2 regions of the Methylocystis heyeri genome follow, and region 2 is predicted to be linked to the other one. Evidence: riboswitches for the same ligand, from Rfam matches in the RefSeq annotation. Region 2 holds a riboswitch; the other holds the start of a gene.
What was found. Region 2 has a riboswitch for fluoride ahead of H2LOC_RS09245 (cation:proton antiporter). Riboswitches for the same ligand answer to the same signal wherever they lie in the genome.
Positions count from the first base shown of each region.

Region 1: it holds a riboswitch for fluoride, as region 2 does, so the genes downstream of both, H2LOC_RS17200 (MFS transporter) here and H2LOC_RS09245 (cation:proton antiporter) in region 2, are expected to answer to the same signal.

Region 1 is NZ_CP046052.1:3,831,198-3,840,267, forward strand. Features, by position in the region: gene H2LOC_RS17195 (efflux transporter outer membrane subunit) at 1-544, opposite strand, end outside; gene H2LOC_RS17200 (MFS transporter) at 541-2,229, opposite strand; fluoride riboswitch at 2,248-2,326, opposite strand; gene H2LOC_RS17205 (TonB-dependent receptor domain-containing protein) at 2,456-5,734, opposite strand; gene nikR (nickel-responsive transcriptional regulator NikR) at 5,901-6,362, opposite strand; gene H2LOC_RS17215 (HupE/UreJ family protein) at 6,641-7,726, shown strand; gene H2LOC_RS17220 (cupin domain-containing protein) at 7,723-8,064, shown strand; gene H2LOC_RS17225 (SgcJ/EcaC family oxidoreductase) at 8,077-8,541, shown strand; gene H2LOC_RS17230 (hypothetical protein) at 8,774-9,070, opposite strand, start outside.
Region 2 is NZ_CP046052.1:2,024,911-2,033,980, forward strand. Features, by position in the region: gene H2LOC_RS09240 (hypothetical protein) at 1-1,498, shown strand, start outside; gene H2LOC_RS09245 (cation:proton antiporter) at 1,747-2,973, opposite strand; fluoride riboswitch at 3,191-3,252, opposite strand; gene H2LOC_RS09250 (hypothetical protein) at 3,301-5,583, opposite strand; gene H2LOC_RS09255 (bestrophin-like domain) at 5,998-6,918, opposite strand; gene H2LOC_RS09260 (hypothetical protein) at 7,011-7,451, opposite strand; gene H2LOC_RS09265 (hypothetical protein) at 7,598-7,825, opposite strand; gene H2LOC_RS09270 (arylsulfatase) at 7,961-9,070, opposite strand, start outside.

The DNA.
Region 1 (9,070 bases), 1.8 Mb from region 2:
TAGCCGTCGTGAGCACGAGCTGGGTCTCGGCGAGCTCCGCCTGTTGCGCCGCGCGCTCTCCCAGCGCGGCGTCGAGCGTCGCCCTGTTCTTTCCCCAGAAGTCGAATTCGTAATACATCGACATCGGGTTGATGTAGGCCATCGTTTTTTCCTGGCCCGCGATGGCCGGATTATACGAGGCCACGACGCCGTGGCTCGGAATGCGGTTCTGCCGCATCCCCCAATCGGAGCCCACGAAAGGCAGCAGTTTCGAACCTTCGATCTGGGTCATCGCATCGGCCTGTTTCAGCCGATCGATCGATCGTTTCAGGTTCTGGTTTTCCGCGAGCGCCGTTTCGATCAGGCGATCGAGCTCCGCGCTCTTGAACTGGCGCCACCATTCATGGGTCGGCCACTGAGCCGGCCCGGCGCCGCTTTGCTGAAGCGTATGTTCCATGGCCGGCGGCGCGATGAATTCGGCGCGCTCTTCGTTTCCGGTCGGGGCGCAGCCCGAGCCCGCCAGGGCGAGGGCGCCGAGGCTGATTGCAGATCTAAGCCGCTTCATGGCTGTTCCATCAACTCCTCGGCCTTCAGACGCCGCAACTCCTCCTTGCGCCGGAATGGCGCGATCGGCGTCGGCCGGGCGAACCATATGAGAGCGGCCAGCGCCACGAATACGACGGCGCCGAAAAGGAAAACGTCGTTCAATCCCAATAGCGCAGATTGCTCCTTCATGAGTTTCCCAAGCTGTTTGTTCATGGCGGCGGCGCTGACGCCGGCGTCCTGCAGTTTGCCCGTCAATTGGCCGAGAAGATCCAGCGAAGCGAAGCGTCGTCCTCCAAGATGGTCCGCGAGCTCGAGCTGATGGAAGGGCTGTCGGCGAAATTGAATCACGGCCATCAGCGAAATGCCGAAGGAGCCGGCGACCGTGCGCAGGAAGGCGAGCTCTTCCGCCGCCCTGATCAGCTGCGATCCCGAAAGCCCCTGCATCGCCAGCGCCGCCAGAGGCGCAAAAAAACACGCGATGAAGAAGCCGTAAAACAGGAACGGCCAGAAGACCTGATCGAAAGAGGCGAGCTTGTCGAACAGGCCGAACCAGGTGAGGGTCACGGCGAGGCCGACGAAGCAGAAAAACGACACCAGCCGGACGTCGATCTTGCGGTTGAGTTCGTGCATGATCGACACGAAGGGCGCGGCGAGGATGATCATGCCGAGATAGACGAGGCCGGCGAGCGAGGACGAATAGCCGTTGAGCAACTGCAACTGCCCGATCTCGAGCGACAGCAGGCCCTGGATGACGAGAAAGCCGAACACCGAACAGGTCGTGGCGATGGCGTAGTTGCGATGGGCGAAGAGGCGCAAATCGAGCACGGGGCGGCGCTCGCTCAGCTCCCATATGACGAAGGAGGGCAGGGCGATCGCGACGACGATCAGCGCGAACTGCAATATCGGCGACGCCAGCCAGTCGAAATCATTGCCCATGTTGAAGATGGTCTGGGTCCCATAGACGATCGCGACGAGGAGGATGCTTCCCGTAATGTCGAAACGCGAGATCTTGCGCGCGAAGCCGCGCCCGTAAAGCAGCGACGCGACGACGGCCGCAACCAGCAGCGACACGACGATGTTCGAGATGAACAGCATGCGCCAGCTCGCGAATTCGGCGTACCAGGTGGCGATGGCGACGCCTATGGTGAAAGGCGTCATGCTCATGACGCCCCAGAATCCGACCATGAGCGTGCGAAAGCGCTCTGGAACCTCGCCCAGCGCGAGTGCTTGTCCGATCGGAAGTATGACGCCGCCGACGAAGCCGAGCGCTATTCGCGCCGGCAGAAACAGCCACAGGGTTTCGCTGGAGGCGCACAAAAGAGAGGCGAAGGCGTAGAGAACGAAGGCGACGGCATAGGCGCGATAATCGCCGAAACGCGCGGAGAACCAGCGTGCGAAGGGAAGTCCGAGCGCGAGGCCGACCATATGGTCCGTCGTCGCCCAGGAGCCGAAACTCGGGGTGACGCCGCCGAGGCTTCCCGCAACATATGGGGCGACCGAGGTGTAGCCCGGCACATTGGAGAGCACGACGATATTGCCCAGAGCCAATACCGCGTTGAACAGCCAGAAACGCCATCCCTGCAGGGGCCTGTTGTCGACCGCCTGTATCGCCTTTGGTCGATCGGCGGCGGACAGCCGAGCCGTCGCCGCCTTGTCGGACGGCGTCGCATTTATGCTTTCACGCAGGATTTTTGAATTCTGCATAGACTTCTACCGTGCTGTTTGCTGGTAGGAGTCATCAGCCCGTTCACTGCATCGAGGTTCGGGCGGTTATACGGCGAACTCCATCGCCGTTAAGAACTTAGACAGGACCGTCAGCATCTTGTCAATAGATTCCGCCGCCTTTCCACAAGGCGGCGGAATATGCAGCGCATTTGCGCAAAAGCGGACATGCGCTTGCGCATGAAGAGTTCGACCGTTCGACGCCGGCTCAATATCTGGCGGCCACGGCCTCGGGCGCGCTCCAATCGAAATGATAATTGAGTCCCGCCCGCACGATCTGGCCGTTCACGCGCCCGTGGATATTGGTGACGGCGGCGCTCGATATAGCGCCGGAAGGAACCGCGACCGCCGTCAGCGGCGCCGGCGCGCCGAACGAGCCGAGATCGTAGCGGAGATATTCGGCCTTGGCGCTCCAGTTCGGCGTGAACATCCATTCGAACCCGCCGCCGACGGTCCAGCCGACCCGCATGTCGGAGAAATAGCTCGAGCCTCCCGAGACGTTTACGATCGCGGCGTCCGGCGCAGCGTTGAGAATTTCGCTCGCGGAACTCAGCGTGGCATGGCCATAGGCGAGACCGCCGGTGGCGTAGAACAGGCCGCTCGGCGTGACGAGATAGCCGAGCCGCGCGCGCGCCGTGCCCAGGAAATCGAGCCTCTGCGAAGCGGCGAGGCTTCCGAGCAGGAAATTGCCGGGGACGGCGATGCTCGGGGTTGCGCCGTTCGAACTCGTCGCGCCGCTGCCCCCCGCGACGCCCTGGATGTCGGTCTCCAGGCCCGCGACGACCCGCTTGGCCAATTGATAGTTGAAGCCGGCCTGTCCGCCGCCGACGAAGGCGGCGTTGCTCTCGCCGAAATTCCCGTTCCAGAGCAGGGCGAGCGCGGGATCGAAGCCCGGGCCGAGCGGATGGTTGGCGTAATTCATGGCGCTATTGCCGCCAAAGCCCACGCCGGCGTTGAGGCCGGCGTAGAATCCGGTCCATTGTGGGCGCGGTGCGGCGTCGGTTCTCGGCCCCTTGGTTACGCGGGCGGGCGCGTCCTCTTCGGCGTAGGCCAAAAAGTCGAGCGGGGATTTCATATTGGGAGCGCCGGGCCCGAACAGCGGATCGAAGGCGCCGGTCGACAGCGGACCGGAGAGGGTCGCGCGCAAGGCCAGCGGCTCCATCGGATGGAAGTGGCGGTCCATCTGGCCGATGGCGCAGACCGCGGCCGGAGCGACGCCGCCGAAGCAGGCGGCATAGAGCGGATCGCTCGGCAGCAGCGATCCATAGGCGTAGCTGATCTGGTCGGATTTGGAGTTCAGCACGTTGAAGGCGTCGAGCTGGAGCTTTAAGCCGTTGTCCCAGCGGTAGCCGCCGCGCAGATCGAGCCAGCCGGACGCCGGCGCCCGGAAATATCCGTCTTCGGTCAAGGGATAGGCGCCCTTGAACCTGAATTTCAGCGCGCCGAACCAGCCGGTTTGCTCGCCGAGCTCCACGGCGAGCTGGGCGATGATCGGCGGCCCTTCGGGAATGTAATTGCCGGGCGCATTGCCGAGATATGTGAAATAGCCGATCGCGTCGGGCGTGAGCAGCGAGGCGTAGGCGATCGACTGCGCCGTATCCCAGCCGCGATATCTGGCATGGCTCAGCGAGAGATCGGCGTCGATCCGCAGCCAGCTGGAATAGGTGTAGCGGTTGTTGAGTTCGATGCCGTAGCGCCGGCTCGGGCGGCCGAAAACGGTCGTGCCGGTGTCGCCCTCGAACACGCTCTCCGAGTCGAAATTCAGCCACCAGAAGCTGATGGTGGAGTCGAGCCCGTCGATGAATTTGGTGCGGGCGCCGATTTCGGCCCCGCGCGATTTGGTGAGGAGGGGCACCGTCGCCACCGGCGAGCCGTCGCTCGGGCTCAGAGTGGTGACCGTCCCGCGCGCGTCGTTGGAATGGAATCCCTCGCCGAAATTGAGGAAGACTTCCGTTTTTTCCCAGGGTCCGAGAACGACGCTGGCTTTCGGGCTGTCGACGACAGCCTGTTTGGAGCCTGAATTCCAGGGCCCGGTCCAGATCGGCAGGGCGCCGATGGTCCAGAACGGCATATTGGTCGGCGCTGCGACCGGGTTCTGATAGTCGCCGACGCTGGCCGAAAAGAAATCGCCGCGCAGGCCGGCCACGGTCTTGAGCCAGGGAGTCCATTTGATCGTGGTGTCGGTCCAGAGGCCGACGTTCCCCTCGGCGACCTGATTGTTGGTCACCTGATCGTAGGGCACGGTCTGATAAGAGTCCTGTATGCCGACGCGGATGTTGTCGTAGCGCGACTGCAGGCCGATGCGGGTTTCGATCGGAAGCCCGTTTATCTCGTATTTCCAGCCGTGTTCGCCCTTGAGCCCCAATATGGTGCGGCGGTCGAACTGTCGGAACTGATCGCCGATGATCGGCTGCGTCAGGTAGTAGTCGAAATTATTGAAGAGGTTGAGCGTGGAGTGGATGGCGAAGGCCTCGATCCACGAATGGCTGTCCGCATTGGTCTCGGACCAGCGCCCGGAAAGGCTGAAGCGGGTGGTGTCGCCACGGTCGGTGGGGTCGATCACGCCATAGAGCGGAATGACGCCCTCGGTGACGGCGCGCTCCGGAATCTGGTTGGTGGCGTGCCAGCGGTTGGCGTAGGCCATGGCGTCGATGGACAGGCCGTTCTCGGGCCCGCCCTGCGACCAGCGCATGACGCCGTTGATCTTGTGGGCCGCGTCCGGAATGACCCAGGGTCCGTTGGATATGCCGAGCTCGATCGCCTGAAGCAGATTGCCGCCGCCGAGCTTGTCGTTGTTGATCGCGAGCAGCCGGCCGTAGTCGAAGCTTCCTCCGGTGGCGGAGAAATAGCCGTTCGGAACCTGGTCCTTGTAATAGATGTGCACGGCGCCCGCGGAGGAGAAATCGCCTTCGTCGGCGTAATAGGGTCCCTTCCTGGCCACGACATAGGAGAAAAGTTCCGGGATCAGGAAGTTGGCGTCCGCATATCCCTGTCCGTGGCCATGGGTCGGCATGTTGAGCGGCATGCCGTCGAGCGTGATCTCGAAGTCGGTGCCGTGATCGAGCTGGAACCCGCGAAGCTGATATTGATTGGCCTTGCCCTCGCCGCTGTGCTGCGTGACCATGAGGCCGGGCACAGCGGTCTCCAGCGCCTCGCCGGGCCTTGCGAAAGGAACCGCGTTGATCTCTTTGCCTGTCGTGAACAATTCGCTCGACGCCCGCTGCGTGGCGTTGAACCTTTCCTGGGCTTGCTCGACGACGGACGAAGGCGGGGGCGCCGGCGCGGCCGCGGGCTCCGCTTCGACCTGCGCAGCGGGAGCTGGTTCGGCCCTCGCCGCCGGCTTGGCGGCGGGCGCGGGCCTGGGCTTGGCCGGATGGGGCTTGGAGCGGCCGATTTCGATCTGAGGCAAGGCTTCCTGGGCCATCGCCGAAGAGACGCTCAAGAGCAGGGCGACCGCCGAAACCCCTTTTGACCAACGGCTGCTCATGACCTTTTCCGCCCCCGTATGTTTTTTTCTAACTTTCGTCTTACTACGGCCTCCGCGTCAATTGGTTGAACCCGAAATCGGGTGGGAAAATCCGCCTTTGTGTCATTTTTGTCACATCTTTTCCTGCGCCAGAGCAGGGCGGGCGCCGACCGGGCGGCAGGCCGAGCTAATGCTCGTGCTCATGTTCATCGGCGTGATCATGGGCATGGCCGCCGCCGGGCCGCTCTGCGCTGGCAGGGATCACCACGAGCTGCCCATAGCGCACGCCCCTTTCGCCGGTGACATGCTGGGCGAAATGCTCCACCTCGGATTTTTGTCCCCGAAGCAGCGACACTTCGAGACAGCTCTCCTCGTCGATGTGGACATGCAGAGTAGCGATGCTGAGGTTGGTGTGGCTGTGGTGGTCGTCCATCAGACGCTTGGATAATTGCCGCGTCTCGTGGTCGTAGACATAGACCAGGGCCGCCATGCAGCGTCTCGCGCGATCGTCGGTTTTCGGCTGCCGCAGCAATCCTGCGCGCACGAGATCGCGAACCGCTTCGGAGCGGTTCTGATGTCCGGAAGCCTCCATATAGCGGTCGAGGCTCTCCATCAGCTCGTCGTCGATGGTCAGGGTAACGCGCTGCACCGGGACAACTCCTCAACTGGCGTTCCAGCGCGCTCATCCCTCGAACGAAGATCGTTCGGGCGGTGAGATATCGCGCGATAAAAAGCGTCGGAGCGCATTTCCTTCGCAAAAGCCGGTCGACTTTCGCCCGAATGCGCTCTCAGCCGGGATTCGCCCTCTTTTCTAGCCGATCCGAAGGCGTCGCCGCAATCTCCGACGCGCCTGCCCGCCTTGTCGCGCGCCCTGGCTTGCGGCATTGTGCGCGCCAAAGCAACGTCAAGCTCCAGGGAAACGCCCTTATGAATCCGCTGTGGACGAGATTGGCCGCCGTAGTTCTGCTTTCGCTGGGGCTTTTATTGCCCGCCGCCGCGCATACGCCGGATATTTCCACGGCGAAGCTCATAGCCAAGGACGGCGGCTGGACCGTCGAAGAGGGCTTTCTCGCCACCGATCTCGAGCGGATGTTCTCCGAAACCATGAACGAGCGCCCGAGCGCCGATCTGTCTGCGCCGGGCGTGCTGGAGGAGGAAATCGGCAAATTCGTCCAGCGCAGGGTGGTGATGAAGGACGCCGCGGGCCGCCCCTGCGCGGGCAAGGTCGAGCACGCCGGAGAAGACCCCACCAACCAGGACAGCGCGCTGGTGGTGTTGCGCTTCAGCTGCGTGGGCGAACTCACCGTCTATGACGCCGCCAAGCTTCTCGCCGCCCAGGGCCCAAGGGGCAAGCAGCTCGTGACCGTGACCGGCGGCTCCAATCCCGGCGAAATCATGATCGACGGCAAGAGCCCGCCGCTCGACCTGACCAAGCCGCTGCAGACCACCTGGCAATTGATGCAGAAATTCGGGGCCGCGGGGATCGAGCATATCCTCACCGGCTATGACCACATCTGCTTTCTCGTCGCCGTGATCCTCTGGGCTTCGCGGGTCTGGCCGGTGGTCAAGATCGTGACCGCCTTCACCATCTCGCATTCGATCACGCTGTCGCTGGCGGCGCTCGACGTCGTGACCCTCCCGACCACGCTGACCGAATCCGCCATCGCCCTTTCGATCATCTATGTCGCGGTGGAGAATTTCTTTTCGCGCGACACCGACAAGCGTTGGCGCGACACATTCCTGTTCGGCTTCATCCATGGCTTCGGCTTTGCGAGCGGCCTCAAGGAGCTGAACGTCCAGCAGCAGACCATCGTGCCGGCGCTTGCGAGCTTCAATATCGGCGTCGAGCTCGGCCAGATCGCGATCGTATTGGCGCTGATGCCGGTTCTGTTGCTGATCGACCGCCAGACCGGCGGCAAGCGCAACGAGAAACTCGTCTATGGCGCCTCCGCCGTGATTGCGCTGCTCGGCGCCTATTGGCTGTTGCAGCGGATCGGGGTCATTCCGGCTTGAGCGGCTCGAAAATCCTGTCGGGCGATCTTTTCGGCGACCTGCCGACGGTTCTGGCCGAGGAGGAAATCTTTCTCCTCGCCGATCGTCCGGGCGCTCGGATCGAGAAGATCGTCTCGACCGGCCAGGCCAGTCCGCCGGGTTTCTGGTACGATCAGCCCTTCGCCGAATGGGTGTTTCTGCTGCAGGGCTCGGCAGGACTGCTCATCGAAGGGGAGGGCGCTGCGAGAGAATTGCGCCCCGGCGCCTGGCTGGAAATCCCCGCCCATGTGCGTCATCGTGTAGAGTGGACAGATCCCGCTCGACCGACGCTTTGGCTGGCGATTCACTTGAAATCATAGGGCAGGCAAGCGATGCGCCCATTGTTTTCCTTCTCGCTGATGTTCTGCTTGGCGATCTTCGCTCCATCCGTGCAGGCGCAGGACAGCGCCGCGTCGCAGCGCGAAATTCGCGAGGCGCTCGAAGGCTGGCGCGAAGCCTTCAACGCCCGCGACGCCGCCCATGTCTGCGATATCTTCGCCCCCGATGTGATCGCGACCTTCCAGGGACAACCCGAGCGCAATCACGACGCGCTTTGCGCGCTTCTGCGCCGCTCGCTGCAAAATCCCCGACGCACGCTGAGTTATGGGCTGGAGATAAAGGAAATCCTGGTCGCCGGAGATCTGGCGGCGGTGCGCCTGATCTGGACGCTGAAAGCCGCGTCGAAAGGCGGCCGCGCGGTGCGTGAGAACAAAGAGCCGGGCCTGGATATTTTCCGCCGCGAGCCCGACGGCCGCTGGCGGATCATTCGTTTTCTCGCCTTTTCGGAGCGGGGCTAGAGCATTTTCCCAAAAAGTGCGAAGCGGTTTTGGAAATGAACACGCTCAATCAATGAGGTTTGGAGCGCGTTCGACTGCGTTTGAACCGAACGCGCTCTAGAATCTTTGTTTAATCGTGTTTTCTTCACGCGACCGGTATCCACTTCGCTCGAAAACACTCTAGCCCTTCATAATGCTGATGCGGAGCGCATTCCGATTTCTCGGAACGCGCTCCGCAGGGCGTCTTCTTGACTTACGGCCATTTCGCCCCTTGCGAGCAGGTCTGGTCCTGTGGCGGGTCGATAGCCGTGGTCGGTTGGGCAGGCTTGGCAATGGCGAAGTAGCTCACGGATTTATGCGCGCTGTTGGGCTCGGGCATAGAATAGGCGAAGTTTCCGGCGCTCGCCGTAAGATCGCAGCACCATGAGCGGCTCGAAGCCCGATAGGGATTGGTCGGATCGTTGGGATTCTCCAGATTGCCTTTGCAGTAGATCGGCGCGGTGGTTTGCGGAGTCCACGGATTGCCGGTGGGCAAGAGCGGGAAAGTGGT
Region 2 (9,070 bases):
GACTCCGCAAGTCGAGGGTTCAAGCCAAACCGTCACTGCGCTCGCGCAGGAATTACTGATTGCTACCTTTAACAATCCGGAAGCCTATGCCGCCGAGGCCGTGCAATTCGTGGGGCTCAAGCCGGTCTATGTTCGCCACATGCTAGAAGGCCTCGCGATGGCGGCAAACAACCGCCGAAGGTTTGGCTGGGGTGGCGTGCTAAGATTGATTGCGGCTGCCATTGAGCGGCACGACGAGCCGATCGATCCAACAACGCTTTTCGATGGTGACGACCGAGATTGGGGTTGGGCAAGCGTAAAGACAGCCGAATTACTGGCCGCCGGCTTGCGTCAGGGGGCCGAGGGCATCGCGTTCGAGCATGCCACTCAGGTTCGTTCGATCGTTGAAAAGCTCATTCGGATTGCTCCCAATGAGCCCGAGATCGAGGACTTTGAGGAACGATATCGGCGCGACCCGTTCTTCGCGGCCCAAGCGACGCTGCGTGGTTTGGCTGTCGAGCTGTGCATCCTCATGATGTTCTGGCTCAGCAAAGACCGGTCGTCACCGTTGGGGGCAGAGCCGGGAAATGCGTTGAGCAATTCGCCCAACGTCCGCGATTTCTTCGTGGGTCAGCTGGCGGATCGCAAGGCGTCCGGCCGTATCCCGCGCGCGGTCATGGGCCGCTACCTGTTCTATCTGTTTTATTTCGGCGAGGACTGGCTCAGGGCCCACCTGGGCTCACTGTTTCCGCAAGAAAATGAAGCTTTGCGCGGCGCGGCTTGGCACGGACATCTAGCGCACGATCAGCAGCCAATCCTCGATCTAGTGCCGGAACTCCGTCTTTGCCTCACCGAAGAGATCGCGCGCCTTGCCGATACCGGCGATCAGCTTGACCGAGAATTCCGCCGGGAACGGTTCGCCGATTACATGATGGTCCTGTATCTTTGGGGCGGTCTTCCTGACGATTTGCTGGAAAGCTTCTGGGAGCAGGCCTCATCCGCGGTCCGTCAACACTGCATGTGGTATTTGGGTACGCAGTTGGACGCTCCTAGTATGCCTGACGCGATGCGTACGCGTGGTTTTGCTTATTGGGAGCGCCGTCTTGATGCCGCTCGGCGCTCCGATAATCCCGATCCTTTTCGCGCCGAGTTAGGCGCCATCGGCCAATGGACGTTCCGCAATCGCATCGATGATCATTGGCTCGCCAATCAGCTATTCGAGATGTTGCACGCCGGCTTTGTGCCCACCGATGCCTTCAGCGTCGTGGACTGGCTCGCGGAGATCGTGCCGCGAGATGTCGACCGCGCGGTTAAGATTTTGTCCGCTTTGCTCAGGAATCCGCGCATCGATCAGTGGGCCTACATGACCCAACAAGTACCCATCCGCACCATCCTCGCCGAGGGCCTTGCGCACGGCACGCAGGAGACCATCAGCAGAGTGCACGAGTTGATCGGCTTCCTATCGTCCGTAAACGAGACCAGCTATATGGATCTTATCCAACCACCCACCGATGAATGAGGCCGCGGCCTGCCTCTTTGGCTCAGAGGCAAGGCAGCGTCGCGGAAGGTCCGCCTTTGGCGCATTGGCGAAATTCGAACTGACCCACTACCGGGCCTCCTAACACCGATTCAATCCGAACCGGTAATTCTCCAAGAGGCGTTGTGGCCCACCCTTCGAGACGCCCGCTGCGCGGGTCTCAGGGTGAGGGACCTGGTTTTTTCGACACGGCCGCGCGGGCAATTTTCCGCGCGGCCGCCGTCGAAAACTTAAGAACGCACTTCGGTGTCTTCCAGCGCTTCCACCACCTCGGCCTCATGCACGGGCGTATGCAATTCGGTCTCGTCCTTGGGCAGCAGATGCCGCGGGAGATAGAATCTGTTGGCGATCAGGGTCGGAATCACCGCCGTGCCGATGATGGCCGCGACCAACGCGGAATATTGGCCTTCGTCGATGATCTTGTTGGACAGGCCGAACAGCGCCGAAATGGTGCCGAAGGTGAGGCCCGAGGCCATCAGCAGGGTCGTGTACATGGCGTCCTTGTGAGGAGCCTTGAAAGCGCGCGCGACCGGATAGACGCTGACCACCTTGGTCGCCATTTCCACCGCGACCAAAGCGATGACCCCGAAAGGCGCCATGATCACCGTCGGGATCGAGACGAAATATCCCGCGCGGATAAAATAGAAAGGCGTCAGCAGGCCCATGGTGATCGCGCGCAGGCGCTTGACCAGCGCAGCGTCGCGCCCGACGCTCCCCGCCAGCGCCATGCCGACCAGATAGGCGGGCAGAACCGCTTCGCTTCCGGCCCAGACCGCCAGCGAGCCCAGCGCCATGAGGCAGAAGAACAGGAACTTGGCCTCGAACTCGGAAGGCTTGCCGCCGAACATCGCATAGGCGCGAGGCGTGATCCTCGGCAGGCCGACGAAGGCGCCCGCCAGCACGGCGGCGAAGAGAAGTGTCTTCCAGGTGAAGGGCGCAAAGACGAGGCCGAGCGTCACCACCGTGCCGAGGTCGGTGATGAAACAGGCGGCGAGAATGGTTTTTCCATATTCGACGCGGTTGAAGCCGAACTCCATCATCACCGTATAGACGACGGCGACCGAAGTGGCCGCAAGGGCGATGCCCGCCAACAGCGCGGGCGAGTTCTCCCAGCCGAGAAGATAATGCGCCGTGGCCCAGCAGCCGACCGACGGAAGCACGAAAGCTGCGACGCCGATAGCGGCGGATTCCTTCCATTTCAGCCGGAAGACGTCGGGGTCGAGCTCGGCGCCGGCGAGGAAGGTGAGCATGATCGCGCCTATGCCCGCCAGGGTCTTCACCCAGTAATCCTGAACGGAGAAGGCGGAATAGGCTCCGAAGGCGGCGAGGATCGACCCCACGACCATGCCGACGAGAATTTCGACGAGCGCCGAAGAAAGACGATATCTATGAGCGATGATGCTGGCCACGAGGGCCAGCCCGAACACCAGCGCAACCTGCGCCCAAATCCCGGCCATGTTGGTTTTCTCCCTATTTGTTCAGCGGACGTCGCTATTTATTGAAAAGGATGAGCGCCGATCGCCCTCGGCGAAGAGACGCGCGCAAGGGCCGGCGCGATCGGAAGCGAAGCCTCCGCGCCGACGGCGCTCTCGCGCCTTCTTTGAAGGCGCGTCGAAGACGATTGAGTTTTTGGGGCGCTGGTTTCGAGGCACAAAAACGGACTCCTGGCGCGAGAATCAACCAGGAGTCATCAGCCCCGAGGGCGGTTAAAGGCGAACTCCATCGCCTTGCACCCATCTAAGCTCAAGTCGCGTCTTTTTGTCAATTTTTTGATGGAGCGATGACTATTCGGTCGGCGATGAGGAGACCTGCACGGCCGCCCCGGCGCTCGTCGTGACCAGTTGAAGCTCCGCCTCCGTCCACACCGCTGTCCCCGTGAATGTCGGCGCCCCAGTGCTGTCCAGCGGCGCCGGCGCGAAGGCAGGGTTGGCATAATTCGCCCTGGGCCGGGTGTAACGCACCTGCCATTGCTGATTTGCCCCGGCCTTTTGCAGGCCGGCAAGCGTCATTTTGGGCCCTGCCTGATCCGCTTTCGTAGCAATGTCGATGTAAGTGCGGCTTACGAGGACATTGCGGGAGCTCGCCAAGGGGGCGCCGTCGTTGCTGGCCAGAATGACCGTGGCGAATTTATTCGTATTGGTCGTCGGGAAGCGCAAGACCTTGAGTCCGGCCGGCGCATTCCTGTCGAAATTGCCGCTGAAGGCTTCGGCTTGGGGCGACGAAACGGTCAGTTGCTGGCGCGCGACATCCTTGATGATCTGCCCGGTGTCCGAGACCAGAGGATTGGTCGGCAAAGTCGTCATATACTTTGCGCTCGCCTGGGTCCCGGGCACGGTTCCATAGGCTTTGCGGATGGCGGAGATATCCGCCCAGCCCGGCTTGGGCAGATATTTCGCCTTGGGCGGCCATTGCCCGGCGTCGTTGGTCCCGTCGGGCGAGTAAGGCGCGTCGACATAGATCGTGATCGGCGATGTGGACGGGGCGATCATGCCGTTGCGGAAGATCAGGCCGGCGGTCCGCATATGATCGAGCTTTTGCCCGTCCTGCCACAACCAGCCGAGATAATTGTTGTAATTGTCCGAGGCGGAATCGGGGTCCCGGGTGAGCGGAAACTCCTCGGCTTCCTTCACGCCCCAGCCATCCGCGCCCATGCCCAGGACGACATTGCTGTCGTCGATATAGAGGTTTCCGCCCTGGGTCGCCGAATACCAGGCGAAAGACGACCAATTGTGCAGGCTGCCATATGCGGCGGTGGCCACCATCATCATGCTGCGATGCATGGTGTCATTGGCCGTGTTGGCAGGGTCGTACCAGTCGAGCATATTGACTTCGCCGATCATCTGCGGCCGATCGACGAAAGCCTTTTGCGACGAAACCTCATATACGAAGTCGTTCAACACCCCTTCCGAAACGCCTTCGGAAGCATATCTGTGGCGTTGGCTGTCGGACCGCGTGAATCCTTCGACCACGAACGGGTCCATATAGGTGTGGTTGTCGCTATGCGACGACAGGTCGTGATCGAGCCTGGCGTCATCCTCGCTGCGCCACAGATTGGAAAAGCTCAGATTGATCGCATAACCGAGCGAAGCGATCTTCTGTTTCATTCGTTGGATGAATTTCTGATCGAGGCCGGTCAGAAAGGCGATAGCCTGCTGCTGTCGCGTGCTGGATCCGTTGACTGCCTGATACAAGTTGGTTCTGCTCTGCCCGCTGAACGCGTACCATGCCGACTGGATTTCGTTGTTGAAATAGATGATGGCGCCGAGGCTGGGCGGGAACGGGACGACCCCGCCGTCCGAATTGACGAGCCCGTCGAAATGATGTGCGTTTGCAAAAAGATAATAGGATGAAGACTCGTTGACGACCTCCATCGTCGCGACTTGCGTATTCTGGCCGTAGGCCAATGCGGAATAGGGGTTGACGTGCGTCAGCAGCGTTCCGACGAACTCCTCGTAGAGACGCGCGCTGCGCTCGTCGATGGCCGGCAGGAATTTCCATTTGTCGAACGTATTTTGCCAATAGCCGTTGCCATAGGTGGAGCCTGTGCCGGCATAGCCGCCGGTATCAATGTTGAACAGGTAATTGCCCCAATTGTTCATCGCAGAAATGGCGTTGCGCCAATTGGCGTCATCGGAGGAGTTGACGCTGTAGATCGCCTGATCGGCGGGCGTGAAGGTTCTGCCGAACTCAATGCTCATCATCAGGTAAATGCCGTTGCGCTGCAGTTCGGCGTTTAGAAAATCGAACCGATCCCATGCTCTCGCGTCGGCGCCGGATGGATAGGCGCGGCTCGTGCCCTGGGGAAATCCATTGCTGTCGTAACCATACGTCGCGAGAGATTCGATCGGCGTCTTACCGCCCTGAGTATTCAAATAATTGTTGTTGTCTTCAGACATCAGCATCTTGTGCCAGCGCACCAGATTGACGCCGCGCGCCGCAAGATTCTTAGCGAAGGCGGCGGCAGTGGCGTGATCGGGGTAGAATTCGACCAGATCCACACCCCAGAAACGCACCTGCTTCCCGCTTGGATCGATAAAGTTCTGGTTCTGGATCGTCAGCTTTGGCAAAGACGCCGGCGTCTGCGCGACCGAGACCCCAGATATAAAACTGAAAGCAAATGAAAAAACAATTCGCGACATGTTTTGCATGATTACTTCTCCGCGTGCGTATGATGCTGCGCGTAATGTAAATGCTACAACATTACTCAAGACGTTAGACTATCAATTCGGGTTGTCAATTGGTCATTTTGGCTCATGTTTTCTACAATTGTATAATTATTATATTTATTCAAATAGATTTCGATATTACAGAGCTATATCATGCTAATTTTAAACAAGCTGCAATTGCGGCAGACGCCTTTAAAGCTAAAACCGACCCGTCCTCGCTCGTGCAACCGCCTCTGCGCCGGACGCGAGACCTTACGCGACGGCCAAACCGGGCTTTGTTTCAGGGCGGGGACATCGGTTCGCAGCGCGGCGCATTCACCGCCGGGACGACGCCTTGGCGGCAGGCCGGTTTTGCGGAGGCCGGGGAGGCGCGGATGACGCCTGAGCCGCGGGCGCGGCGGCGTCTGCGGGCGTTGCGAGCGGGGACGCAAATTCGACGGGGCCGATCTGATCGAGAGCGAGGCGCAACGGCGCATCGGAAATCCGTATCAGCCCTTCGCCCTCCGATTCGAGATCCAGCGTGATCTCTATCGCGGTCGCCATCGCGAAAGCGAGAACGACAATGGTTGCGGATGCAACCCGGTTTCGCGGGCCGGAAAATCCGTAGCTCAGGAATACGACCGAAAGCCAGAACACCATCGTCGCCACGAAAAGCCACTGCACGCCGCCGGCGTCGCCCGAATATCTCAGCCACCGGAACGAGGCGAGCTCGTTGGAAAGGGCAAGCGCGGAAGAACGCAACCAGGTTTCGCGGTCGGTTGCGGGATGCAGATCGAGAAGAGAGACCTGAAGCCGGTTTATGCCCATGCCTTTGCGGGCGTCGTTGGGCTTGAATCCCTCCGCAGCGGCGTGATCGATCCTTTCAATGCCTCTGGCGACGAGGTAGCGCAGCAGTTCCCGGCTCTCTTTCGCCGGCGGACCGTATTTGGCCAGCATGGCGTCGAGCGCCATTATTTTTCCCGCGCTGTTCTCGAGTTCGTTGGCTCTTTTCTCGAAGCTCGAATTGGCCGAGGCGATGATGAGGCCCAGCGTCAAGGTGGAGAGAGCGACCAGCATCTCCCTCGCCTCCTCGATCAGCTCGCGGTTTCGGCCGGCGATCGCGCTTTGAGGCAGAAGGCGCGCGATTATGAAGCCGGCGAGCGCGGCTCCGATGAAACACAGTAAGGCGACAAGGCCGGTTGCGACGGGATTCACGGGAAGCGCCTTCGAGGTGTAACGGATATCGGCGGGCTGCATCGGATTTGCCGGCCGCCTCGATCACGAGTCCGGGCGAAACCTTAAAGCCGCGTAAACCCGTTTCGGAAAGCCGCGCCGCAGCCCCTCGAGACTCATCCTCGCGGCGGATGGGAGAAGACGATCCCCTTGATTTCCTCGATGCGCGCGGGCGATACGCCCTCGACCCTGCGGCTCTCGCCCGATTTTAGGACGATCCGCAGAACGTGGCCGGACTCGCTGTCGTAATCGGGAGCCAAACCGTCGATTTCAGCGAAAGGAAGCGTTTCCCGGCGTTCGAAGCGGCCGAAGAGCGCATCGAAAACGAAGCGTCGGCGGAAAACGAATTCGCGCGCGCCGGCGTCGATTTCGACGAAGCGCGCAGGCATCAGCAAAAAGAAAAGCAATACGAGACCGAAAAGCCAGACATGTTTGTCGCCGGCCCTGTCATAGAAGGCGAAGGCGATCCCGAGCGCAATGGCCAACGCCAGAAAGGTCATCCAGAAATTCGGCCGCGACACCGTCATTGCGTCGGACTGCTTTCCTGAATCGGTCATCTCGCGCCCCTGCGACGAAGAAATCGAAGGGGGTCAGCATAACGCGCCGGGTCCCGAATGGAAGCGGCGAAGGGAGATTGAACCCTGCCGGGGTCGGCGAGGCAAACGCCGGGCGCCGCCCCCGCGTCTGCAGTCCGGGCGTGCCGCTACTGGCAATTCTCCCGGTACCAGCGGCAATTGCCCTCGCCTTCTTCGCCGAGCTCATGCTTGTGCATGCAGGCTTTTCTCAGCTCCTCGCAACGCGCCGATCCATATGCGCCTTCTTCTGGATCAGTTCTGTCGCGGCGCGGCGGCTCCACGACCACCTGCGCAAAGGCCAGGGCCGGCGCCGCCACGCAGGCCGCGAGGGCGAACGCCAGGACATGTTTACGCATCGGCTTTCTCCTGCAATCCCAGCCGCAGGAGATAACCAGCCTTGCTCGGTAATGTTCCATGCCGTTTTTATGTTCCGGCAGACCGGCTTCGAACCGGCGAGGAAAGGATCCGCCGGTCCGCCTGGAACCCCGCCGTCACTCGCTGGTCTTCTTGTCTTTCGCCGCATCCATCAGCCGCTTCTCGTCCTCGGGCGTCAGCTTGGGGCGATCGATCGTCAGCGCGATCTTGTTGATTTTGCCGTTGAAAGCGAAGGGCGGCTGGTAATCGACGTCGTTGACGCCGGTCAGCGTATCCGAGCCGATGTCGAGGCTTTCGTCGAATTGCAGGATGAAGGGGATCGAGCGCTCCATCTTCTGGCTCGCGACTTCCTTGCCGTCGATCTTCAGCACGCCGGTCCCTCCGCGCCCGATGCCGCTGACACTGCCGAACTGGAGCGTGCCTATGCCCAAACCGTCGTATTTGAAATCGAATTCGATCTCGTGATGTCCAGGCGAAAGCTGCGGGCCCTCCCAGCGCTCGCGCTTCAGATCCACGAGATTCCAAAGGAAAACCGGCTTGCCTTTGAGGATGTAGAAGCCATAACCGCCGAAGCGCCCGCCCTGGGTGATGAGCATGCCGTCGCCGCCGCCCTTGGGAACTTCTATGTCGGCCTTGAAGTTGTAGGATGCGTTCAGGATCGACGGGGCGTCGCCGTTGGGAATGCCCGTCATCGGCTCGGTCCAGGCGAACTCGTTTCGGCCGGCGGTGATGCTGGGCTTGGGCGTGATGGCGCGGGCGACGAGCGAATTATCCAGCGGGAAGACCTGATATTTCTTGGCCTCCTGCGTGAACAGCTTTTGAAGCTCCTTCAGCTTCTTGGGGTTCTTCGCGGCGAGGTCCTCGGTCTGGGTCCAGTCGTTGCGGAGGTCGTACAGCTCCCAGGGCAGCGCCATGAGATCCACTGGCGGGGCCAGATTTTCCCATGGGTAGCGGGAGACTTTGGTGCTGGCGATCCAGCCGTCGCTGTAGATGGCGCGGTCGCCCATCATTTCGAAATATTGGGTCTTGTGCCGGCTGGACGCGTCGGCGTTGTTGGCGTCGAAGGTGTACATCAGGCTGACGCCTTCGATCGGAGCCTGCTTGACGCCGTCCACGGTCTCCGGCGCCCTTATATGTGTCGCCTCCAGAATGGTCGGCGCAATGTCGATCATGTGATGAAACTGGTTACGGACGCCGCCCTTGTCCTTGATGACCGCCGGCCATGA